Regions from separate parts of the Bacillus sp. 1A genome, predicted to be linked through region 2. Evidence: riboswitches for the same ligand, from Rfam matches in the RefSeq annotation. Region 2 holds a riboswitch; each other region holds the start of a gene.
What was found. Region 2 has a riboswitch for thiamine pyrophosphate ahead of ACUN0F_RS08800 (energy-coupled thiamine transporter ThiT). Riboswitches for the same ligand answer to the same signal wherever they lie in the genome.
Positions count from the first base shown of each region.

Region 1: linked by a shared signal. The riboswitch ahead of thiC (phosphomethylpyrimidine synthase ThiC) and the one ahead of ACUN0F_RS08800 (energy-coupled thiamine transporter ThiT) in region 2 are both predicted to bind thiamine pyrophosphate.
Region 3: linked by a shared signal. The riboswitch ahead of tenA (thiaminase II) and the one ahead of ACUN0F_RS08800 (energy-coupled thiamine transporter ThiT) in region 2 are both predicted to bind thiamine pyrophosphate.

Region 1 covers NZ_JBQYLZ010000001.1:1,366,376-1,369,663, reverse strand. The annotation lists gene thiC (phosphomethylpyrimidine synthase ThiC) at 9-1,769, opposite strand; TPP riboswitch at 1,882-1,997, opposite strand; gene lldP (L-lactate permease) at 2,069-3,288, opposite strand, start outside.
Region 2 covers NZ_JBQYLZ010000001.1:1,745,527-1,748,814, forward strand. The annotation lists gene ACUN0F_RS08795 (sensor histidine kinase) at 1-942, shown strand, start outside; gene ACUN0F_RS08800 (energy-coupled thiamine transporter ThiT) at 1,163-1,834, opposite strand; TPP riboswitch at 1,921-2,022, opposite strand; gene ACUN0F_RS08805 (FeoA family protein) at 2,218-2,445, shown strand; gene feoB (ferrous iron transport protein B) at 2,442-3,288, shown strand, end outside.
Region 3 covers NZ_JBQYLZ010000001.1:5,826,486-5,829,773, forward strand. The annotation lists gene ACUN0F_RS29860 (ABC transporter permease) at 1-42, opposite strand, end outside; gene ACUN0F_RS29865 (ABC transporter ATP-binding protein) at 42-791, opposite strand; gene tenA (thiaminase II) at 760-1,455, opposite strand; TPP riboswitch at 1,538-1,640, opposite strand; TPP riboswitch at 1,701-1,812, opposite strand; gene ACUN0F_RS29875 (SH3 domain-containing protein) at 2,082-3,242, shown strand; gene ACUN0F_RS29880 (hypothetical protein) at 3,248-3,288, shown strand, end outside.

The DNA of each region.
Region 1 (3,288 bases), 380 kb from region 2:
GTAACGTGTTATTGGTATAAATGACTACCGGTGTCTTTAAATTCTTTCGCTTTCTCTTTCATCCCTTTTTCAATTGCTTCTGTCGTTTCTAAATCGTTGTCTTTCGCATATTCACGAATATCATGTGAAATTCTCATACTACAAAACTTCGGTCCACACATTGAACAGAAATGAGCCGTTTTCGCACCTTCTGCTGGCAATGTTTCATCGTGATATTCCATCGCACGTTCAGGGTCTAAAGATAAATTAAATTGATCGCGCCAACGGAATTCAAAGCGAGCTTTTGAAAGTGCATCATCACGCTGATGAGCCGTTTTGTGCCCTTTCGCAAGATCAGCTGCATGTGCAGCAATTTTGTACGTAATAACCCCCGTGCGAACATCATCTTTATTCGGTAAACCTAAATGTTCTTTCGGCGTTACATAACAAAGCATCGCCGTTCCAAACCAGCCAATCATCGCCGCTCCAATTGCCGATGTAATATGGTCATAACCTGGTGCAATATCTGTTGTTAACGGCCCCAGTGTATAGAACGGCGCGCCCTGACAAATATCAAGCTCTTTCTCCATATTCTCTTTAATTAAATGCATCGGTACATGCCCAGGTCCTTCAATCATCACTTGCACATCATGTTTCCAAGCAATCTTCGTTAATTCACCAAGTGTTTCAAGCTCAGAAAACTGTGCTTCGTCATTTGCATCTGCAATCGAACCTGGACGTAATCCATCTCCAAGAGAGAACGAAACATCATACTGCTTCATAATTTCACATATCTCTTCAAAATGAGTGTATAAGAAGTTTTCTTTATGATGGAATAAACACCACTGTGCCATAATTGAACCACCACGCGAAACGATACCTGTCGTACGCTTTGCAGTAATCGGAATGTAACGAAGTAATACGCCCGCGTGAATCGTAAAGTAATCCACACCTTGCTCCGCCTGCTCAATTAACGTATCACGATACACTTCCCACGTTAAATCTTCTGCAATTCCGTTTACTTTTTCCAGCGCTTGATAGATCGGTACAGTTCCAACTGGTACAGGCGCGTTACGAATAATCCACTCACGCGTCGTATGAATATTTTTACCTGTAGATAAATCCATAATCGTATCCGCACCCCAACGCGTTGCCCACGTCATCTTCTCTACTTCTTCTGCAATAGAAGAAGATACAGCAGAGTTTCCGATATTTGCATTGACCTTCACGTGAAAGTTACGGCCGATAATCATCGGTTCTGCTTCCGGATGGTTAATATTCGCTGGTAAAATGGCACGACCTTCCGCGATTTCCTTACGAACAAACTCAGGCTCTACTCCTTCACGAATCGCAACATATTCCATCTCAAACGTAATGATGCCATTACGCGCATAATGCATTTGCGTAACGTTTGCCCCTTGCTTTGCTCTAAGCGGCTGACGATCCATTTGCGGGAAAACAGGCGTATGTTTCAAAGCCACTTTCACACCGTCATCCTCTGGTTTTACTTCGCGCCCTTCGTATGCTTCTACATCTCCGCGCTCCAGGATCCAAGAGTGGCGCGGCGCCTGCAATCCCTTTTCCAGTTCCACTTTATACGCAGGATCTGTATAAGGACCGCTCGTATCATATACACGAATTGGCGGATTCGGAATACCGTTCGTTTCGCTTTGTTCAATCTCACGCATCGGCACTTTCATACCAGCGCGTGGTCCATCCACATACACTTTCTTACTTCCTGGTAAACTCGATTTCAATTCAATTTGCTCAGCTGAAACAGACTGTTTCATAACCTTTGTTGCCCCCCTGTACGTGACAAGGACAAGATATGGCCAGCGTATGCCAAAATAAAAAGAGCCAGGTCCATAAAAAAATAAGGACCTGGCTCATAAAGACATCATTATGTAAAGCCGTTAACTTCCCTACGCTGGTACGAGCCAGATCAGGTCCAAAGGGTTAAGAAGTTCACACGCTTCTCTCTCAGCCTACGCATACGTTAGGCACCCCTAGTTTATCACTGATTTAATTTTCAATACTTTCCCATCATACACGATAATCTGAAAAATGCAAAGTTTATTTCTTTTGTTGTTTATGGAATCATCCACGTTAAATAATATGCCTGTACATACGTCATAATACCAACAATAATTACGAAGAATAAACTATGCTTCACTGTAAAGCGGAATAAATCTGATTCTTTTCCAGCAAGTCCAACTGCTGCACAAGCAATTGCAATCGATTGCGGTGAAATCATTTTTCCTGTTACACCGCCCGTTGTATTTGCTGCAACGAGAAGTACTTCAGATACACCGACTTGCTGCGCTGTAATCGCTTGTAAATTCGAGAACAGTGCATTCGCTGACGTATCGGATCCTGTTAAAAATACACCGATCCAGCCTAGGAATGGTGAGAAGAACGGGAATAGTCCGCCAGTTCCTGCAAGTGCTAATGCTAATGTAGAAGATAGACCAGAATAGTTTGCGATAAACGCGAATCCTAATACGAATCCGATAGATAGAATTGGCATCTTAAGCTCATTTAACGTTTCTTTAAATGTTACTACTGCATCTTTTGCACTCATTTTCAAAATAAAGATAGAAATGATACAAGCAATTAAAATTGCTGTTCCCGTCGCTGATAAAATATCTAATTTCAAGATTGCTTCATAAGGCGTCGGTTTATTTACAATTGGCTCTGCTTTCATTACTAAATTGTGTAAGCCTGGAACTTCAAACTTAAACACAAGGCTTTCCAAAGCACCGCCTGGAGCAAATAATGCTTTAAAGAAACTTTGGCTCCAAATGACTACCATCACAGTTAAAATAATGAATGGAGACCATGCTTTTACTACTTTTCCTACCGTTAGTTTCGGCATAGATATCGCCGTTGCTGCTACTTCACTATTTGCTTCTTTAGACTGATAGATTTCTTTCGGCTGCCAAACTTTTAAGAATAGCGATAAACTCACTAAACTTACAAGTGCCGACGTAATATCCGGAAGTTCTGGTCCTAAGAACGTCGCTGTAATGAACTGCGTAATTGCAAATGAACTACCTGCTACAAATAGAGCCGGCCATGTTTGTCTTACTCCTTTAAATCCATCCATTAAAAATACGATAAAGAACGGAACAAATAATGATAAGAACGGTAATTGATGCCCAGCCATTTGTCCAATTTTATGCGGATCAATACCTGTTACTTGTCCAGCAACTGTAATCGGAATTCCCATCGCTCCGAACGCTACCGGTGCCGTATTTGCGATTAAACAAAGACCCGCTGCATATAAAGGATTTAACCCAAGACCTGCAA
Region 2 (3,288 bases):
ATGGTGCAAGATTACTACATTTACATCATTGCGTTTGTAGTCGTTCTCATTTTTCTAGCTTCGTTCTATTACTCTAAACAAATTGCAAAGCCGTTATTAAAAATAAATGATACAACGAAGAAAATAGCACATTTAGATTTCACAGAACAAATACCGATTACTTCAAAAGATGAAATTGGTGATTTATCGAAAAATATTAATGTATTATCTAATAAGCTCCATTCGCATATTGGACAGCTAGAACAAGACATTGAAAAAGAAAGAAAGTTAGAAAATACGAGGAAAGAATTCATTTCTGGTGTTTCGCATGAATTAAAAACGCCACTGAGTATTATGAAAAGCTGTATTTCTATTTTAAAAGATGGAGTAGCTGAGCATAAAAAAGAATACTATTTTCAGGCAATGGAACGAGAAGTAGATAAAATGGATACTTTAATTTTGGATATGCTGGAGTTAGCTAAATTTGAGTCAGGTACATATAAAATGAAAAAGGATGTATTTTATATTGATACAGTAATTGAAGATATATGTGAACACCTTTATGTGGACATAGAGAAAAAAGAACTTCATGTGCATAAAAATATATGTTCATTTGAAGTAGTCGCAAATCAAAGTCGGATTGAACAAGTAATCGTGAACTTCATTACGAATGCCATACGTTATACACCGAATACAGAGGATATTATTATTTCTACAATAGATGAGAAGGATCGTATAAAAGTGTGTATTGAAAATAAAGGTACTCACATTGAAGAAGAGCAATTAGATAAAATTTGGGACCGTTTTTATCGCGTGGATGCAGCACGTCATCGTTCACAAGGCGGGACGGGGCTTGGGCTTGCTATTTCTAAAAATATTTTAGAACTGCACGATGCTGAATATGGGGCAGAAAATACAGAAGATGGTGTATTATTTTACTTCTATTTACCGAAAAAAGCGTAGACAATGTAATCTACGCTTTTTTAATTTATTTTCATATTATCTTTACCTAATCTTTATTTTTAAGCGATATAATCTGATTAGAAAATGAGGTTATGTAAGGAGTAGATTAGCCGTGAATAGCAATTTACTAGGTTTGATGGTATTTATTTTTCTTTGTGCATTTATTGTATTTATTATTGATATTACTCACTGAGAATTTTGATATAAAAAAAGGCGCTAGTTAAGCGCCTTTTTTTTGTGAATTCATTTGATAAGCACTAATGCTCTTGAATAAACGTGGTGAAGTGATAAATAAAAATATAAGTAAAACGGTACATAGAATATAGGAACCAATCATTGTACTACCGTTAAATATTAAAGAATATAGGAAAGCCGATTGGCCTTTTGGTGCATATTGTCCCCAGAAAATGATACCAGCGATAAAGTGACAGAAGTAACGAGCTAGACTACCGATAAAAGTAGCGACGATAATGTATCCAATTACTTTCTTTCCTTGGTTTGGTTTTGATGAAGGTTTGTCTTTACGGCTACCTAAATTTGATTGCTCTTCGCTATTATCATTGGAAGTTAAAAGTGCTTTTTGAATTGGACGATAGAATAACCCAGCAAATCCAATGAATGCGAAAGCAACAAAGTATTCAATTAGTACTTGAATTGGTGTGACGATAATGGCATCGCCTACGACAATTTGTAATAATCCCCAAATTAAGCCTCCTAAGAAAGCCATTTTGAAGCCCCAGCGGTATGCGATAATAAAAATGGGAATCATAGCAAATGAAATGGAACCACCTGTTGCTGATATTTTGATTGAAAGTGGTAAAATGTCGATGACCAAGGCGAAGGCTGCAAGAATTGCAGATTCGATCATCGCTTGTAAATTGGTGTTACGCATGTTGTCTCCCCCTAAATCCAAGTTGTACAAAAAAGAATAGATATCATAGGAGGATACGAAATACGTAAATAAAAATGAGGTATGTATTTCGGACGTTTGCACAATCCCTGCGTTAGCATTAACTAACAGGTTCGAAGGGTCGGAACGAAGTGTTCCCTCTCAGCGGCATGGCTCCCCCAGTGATAACGAGATTCTTTATTTGCTACTGTTTTATTGTAAGCGAAATGGATGAGAATGGCAAACGAATACAGTATGACAATAATTGAAATAGAATTGTAGCGAAATGTTAATAAATATGAAGCAAAAGGGTATAGTACAAGAGAAATTGGGTGTGGTATAATTTTTTTGAAAATAATTATCATTCTCTTCTGAGGGGGAAGGTTATGAGCTTAGTAGATATTAAAATTGGAGAGAAAGTGTTAGTAAAAAGTATTCAGTCTTTAGATCAGCTATTAAAGCGTAGACTAGCTGCTTTCGGTCTTGCTGAAGGAAGCGAACTTCGCCTGAAACAGAAAGCGATGTTTAAAGGTCCTTGTACATTGGAGTGTCGTGGACAGTTAATTAGTATTCGTCATTGTGACGCGAAAATGATAAAGGTGGAATTAGCGTGAATAAGGTAGCTTTGCTAGGGAATCCGAATACAGGGAAGACATCATTATTTAATGCACTTACTGGTTCTTATGAATATGTAGGAAACTGGAGCGGTGTAACAGTAGAAAAGAAGGTTGGTAAATTAAAAGATAAGCAAGGAACATTAATTGATTTACCAGGTGTTTATGATTTAAATCCAGTTTCGCGTGATGAAGGTGTCGTTACGAATTTTCTACTAACAGACGAATTTCATCATATGTTAAATATTGTGGATTCTTCGCAATTTGAACGAAATATGCATTTAACGTTGCAGTTACTTGAATTTGGTAAGCCAGTTTCAATTGGTTTAAATATGGTCGATGTGGCAAAGCAACGAGGCATTGTAATTGATGTAAAACGATTATCAGAGCTATTAGGTGTAACAGTCGTTCCTGTCGTTGCAAGAAGTGGAAAAGGCTGTGAAGAACTACTTGCTACTCTTAAAGAAAATGACAAAAGTGAGAAAAAGCCATTCATTATTTCATATGGTTTACAAATGGATGAAGGAATTGGAGAGGTAATTTCTCTTTTAGAGAAAGCGAATTACGAGCATCCGAGATGGTTAGCTCTTCAATTTTTAAGTAATAACGAAGTAGTAGAAAAAGAAATGAAAGCATTACCAATTTATAAGGAACTTGTAGCCATTCGATCTCGCTTAGAAGGAAAACTTGATTGTACGTTGGAAGAGCATATTTACAAAACTCGTGAAGCGTATATTGAAAAGTTAAAAACAAATGTTATGAAGCATGAGAAAGAAGGGAAAATTCCTTTTTCAGAAAAAATTGATAGACTAATTACACATAAAATTTTAGGACTTCCAATCT
Region 3 (3,288 bases), 4.1 Mb from region 2:
AGTAAGTGTAAGGGCAGGTAATAGCTCCTTCAACCGGTTCATCATACGAGTACCTGCCTTTGTAACATACTAAGAAGCTCATCTTTAAGCGCTAACACTTCAGGCTTATATAAATCTTTTCTTGCTCGATTACGATCAAGTGGTACAACCCTCTCGGTTAAAGTAGTTATCGGTTGCTGCTCTACTACTAAAATTCGATTAGAAAGAAACAACGCTTCTTCCACATCATGAGTGATAAATAAAATTGTTTTTTCCCACTCTTTCCATTGTTCAAACAGCCATTCTTGCAAAGATGCCTTCGTTAAAGCGTCCAACGCGCTAAACGGTTCATCTAACAACAATATCTCCCCGCCTGTTAATAAAGTTCGAATAAAAGATACGCGTTGTCTCATACCACCAGATAAATCTTTCGGATATTTTGTCTCATACCCTTGTAAGCCAAATTTATGTAACAGTTCCTTTGCCTTTATTTGTGCTTCTTTCTTCTGTACACCTTGGCACTCTAGCGGTAGGGCAGCATTCTCAATAATCGTTCTCCATGGCAGGAGCATATCTTTTTGGGGCATATACCCTACAGGATGGCTCTTTATTTCTGTCAGCTCTATCTGTCCCGTACTTGCTTCTTCTAAACCTGTAATAAGGCGAAATAGAGTGCTTTTGCCGCATCCACTCGGTCCAATAATACTTACAAACTCTTTATCTTGTATAGAAGCATTTAATTCATTGATGATTGGTTTCTCATCATAATGAAAAGAAACATTATGAAACTGTAGTATGTTCTTGCTCCTCAAATCCCCACATCTCCTTACGATAGGACATATCCCAGAATAAATATTCAAATCGACTGGAATATAGGAATATCTCCTCTAATCGATCTAGCTCTTTGTCAGACTTTCCAACTGCCATTTCATTTAATAAATCGATTAACCAAATACAAAGGCTACCGTATTCTTCCGAACTATATCCTTGAATCCACTCACCAAAGAACTCATGATCTCTTGCTCCAGGAATATCGTTTAAACGCTTTCCAATTTCCCAGTAGCTCCACATACATGGAAGAAGTGCCGCTATTAATTCCGCAAGTGTGCCATTTTGAGATACAGACATCATGTAATTTGTATAGGCTAAATTTTTAGCAGATGGTTTTGCAGATTCTATCTCCTCTATAGAAATACCAAGTCTTTTTGCATATTGTTTATGGATTGTCATTTCTCCATTTAATATGCCATCAATTTGTTCAGCAAATTTCCCCATTACTTGTGGATTCGTTGCTTTTACAACACCAATCGCATATAGCTTTGCATAATCTAACAAATATAAATAATCTTGAATAATATAATACTGAAACTTATCTTTTTCTAATGTGCCATCTCCCATACCTACTACAAACGGGTGATTATGACTCATCTCCCAAACTGGTTGTACAGTTTCTAATAATCTATCGCAAAATTTCATTTCTCTATCCCCTTTCAATTTATATATCTAAATAAAAAACCACTTCTAAATAAGAAGTGGTTACAGCAAATAAAATTATAATTTATTCGTTGCTCCACTTCCCTTCGCTAGTATTACCTAGATCAGGTCTGTAAGGGTTAAGGATTATTCCTCTCTCAGCACAACAAGCACCCCTAGTGGTTTCAATATGAAATTTTCAAACAAAAAAGCCCCGTTTCTATACGCAAAGAAACGGGGATTCATTATTAGTGTCCGTATTGCTTCCCTACGCTAGCATAATCTAGATCAGGTAATGAAAAGGATCAAAGGCTTACGGCCTACTCTCAGCTGGCAACACCAGCTCTCCTAGCAAACTATGAAATTAACACTGTCAGTATAACACCGTAATAAGACATCATCAACTATTTTAATTTTCTCAATTGTCAACAAAATAACAAAACTATATAATACTTATATTCTATGTTAGAAATTATTATCCTAATTAATTGGATAAAAAGGAATCATTATCCTCAAAAAATTTATTTTTATATTGATTTCATATTACATTTATGTGAATACACCCACTATATTATATCTTTATACTATAATAAAATTACAACTATACAACTAGAGGAGGTCTCTATTATATGAATATGAAAGCTACTGCTTTAACAGCAACTACTGTCGCAATTGCCTCTTTACTTCCTTCTATGGGAGAAACAAATGTACAAACAGCCAACGCTGAACAATTATCTAATGTGAAAACTGGATATGTCAAAGTCGATCAAGTAGCCTTACATACAAAAGATAACGCAAATAGCTCTTCAATTGATACAATTCGCTTTAATACGAAAGTGAACATACTTGAAACAACTAATGGCTGGTATAAAGTATCCGTTAATAATAAAGTAGGTTACGTACAAAAAGATGCTATTCTACTAAAAAACAAACTTCAATCTAATAATCAATACATCGTTAATGCCAATGCATTAAACGTTCGTTCTGAACCTAATTTAGAATCTTCAATTTTAGATGTATTACCAAATGGAAAATTCGTTACCATTCAAGAAGAACAAGGCGAGTGGTATAAAATTTTACATAATGGCAAAACAGGTTACGTACAAAAAGCATTCGTATCTAATGGTTCACAACCTTTAGTAAAAGGCATCACAGTTCAAACTAATACGAAATACACAGTTGCAACACCTAAACTTAATGTACGTGGCAACGCTAGTACAAGTGGTGCACTACTTGGTTCATTACAAAATGGTACACAAATACAAGTAGTGGAAACTGTAGGAACTTGGTATAAAATTCGTTTTGGCACAGGATACGGATACGTGGCAAAACATTATGTGGTGCAAAATCAAATGCAATCACAAGCTCAAACGGCTCAACCTACTTCCATTCCAGCAGTTTTCAAATTCCCTACTCAAGGAAGAATTAGCTCAACCTTTGATATGCGTTGGGAACAAATGCATTATGGTATAGATATTGCAGCTCAAGGTAATGTCTCGATCCAGGCGGCAGCTGCAGGTAAAGTTGTGAAATCATATTATTCAGCTAGCTATGGCAATGTTGTGTTCATCGCCCATCAAATAAACGGGAAATTATATACGACAGTCTATGCACACATGAAAGATCGCACTGTACAAGCTGGTGATCAAGTACAAGCTGGACAATTAGTAGGTCATATGGGAAACACAGGTCATTCATACGGGCAACATCTTCATTTTGAATTACACAATGGAGAATGGAATTTTGAAAAAACAAATGCAGTAAACCCACTGCCATATTTAGTTAGGTAAATTGTATGCAACGCAATATCAATATACCTCTCTTAATTGAATACTT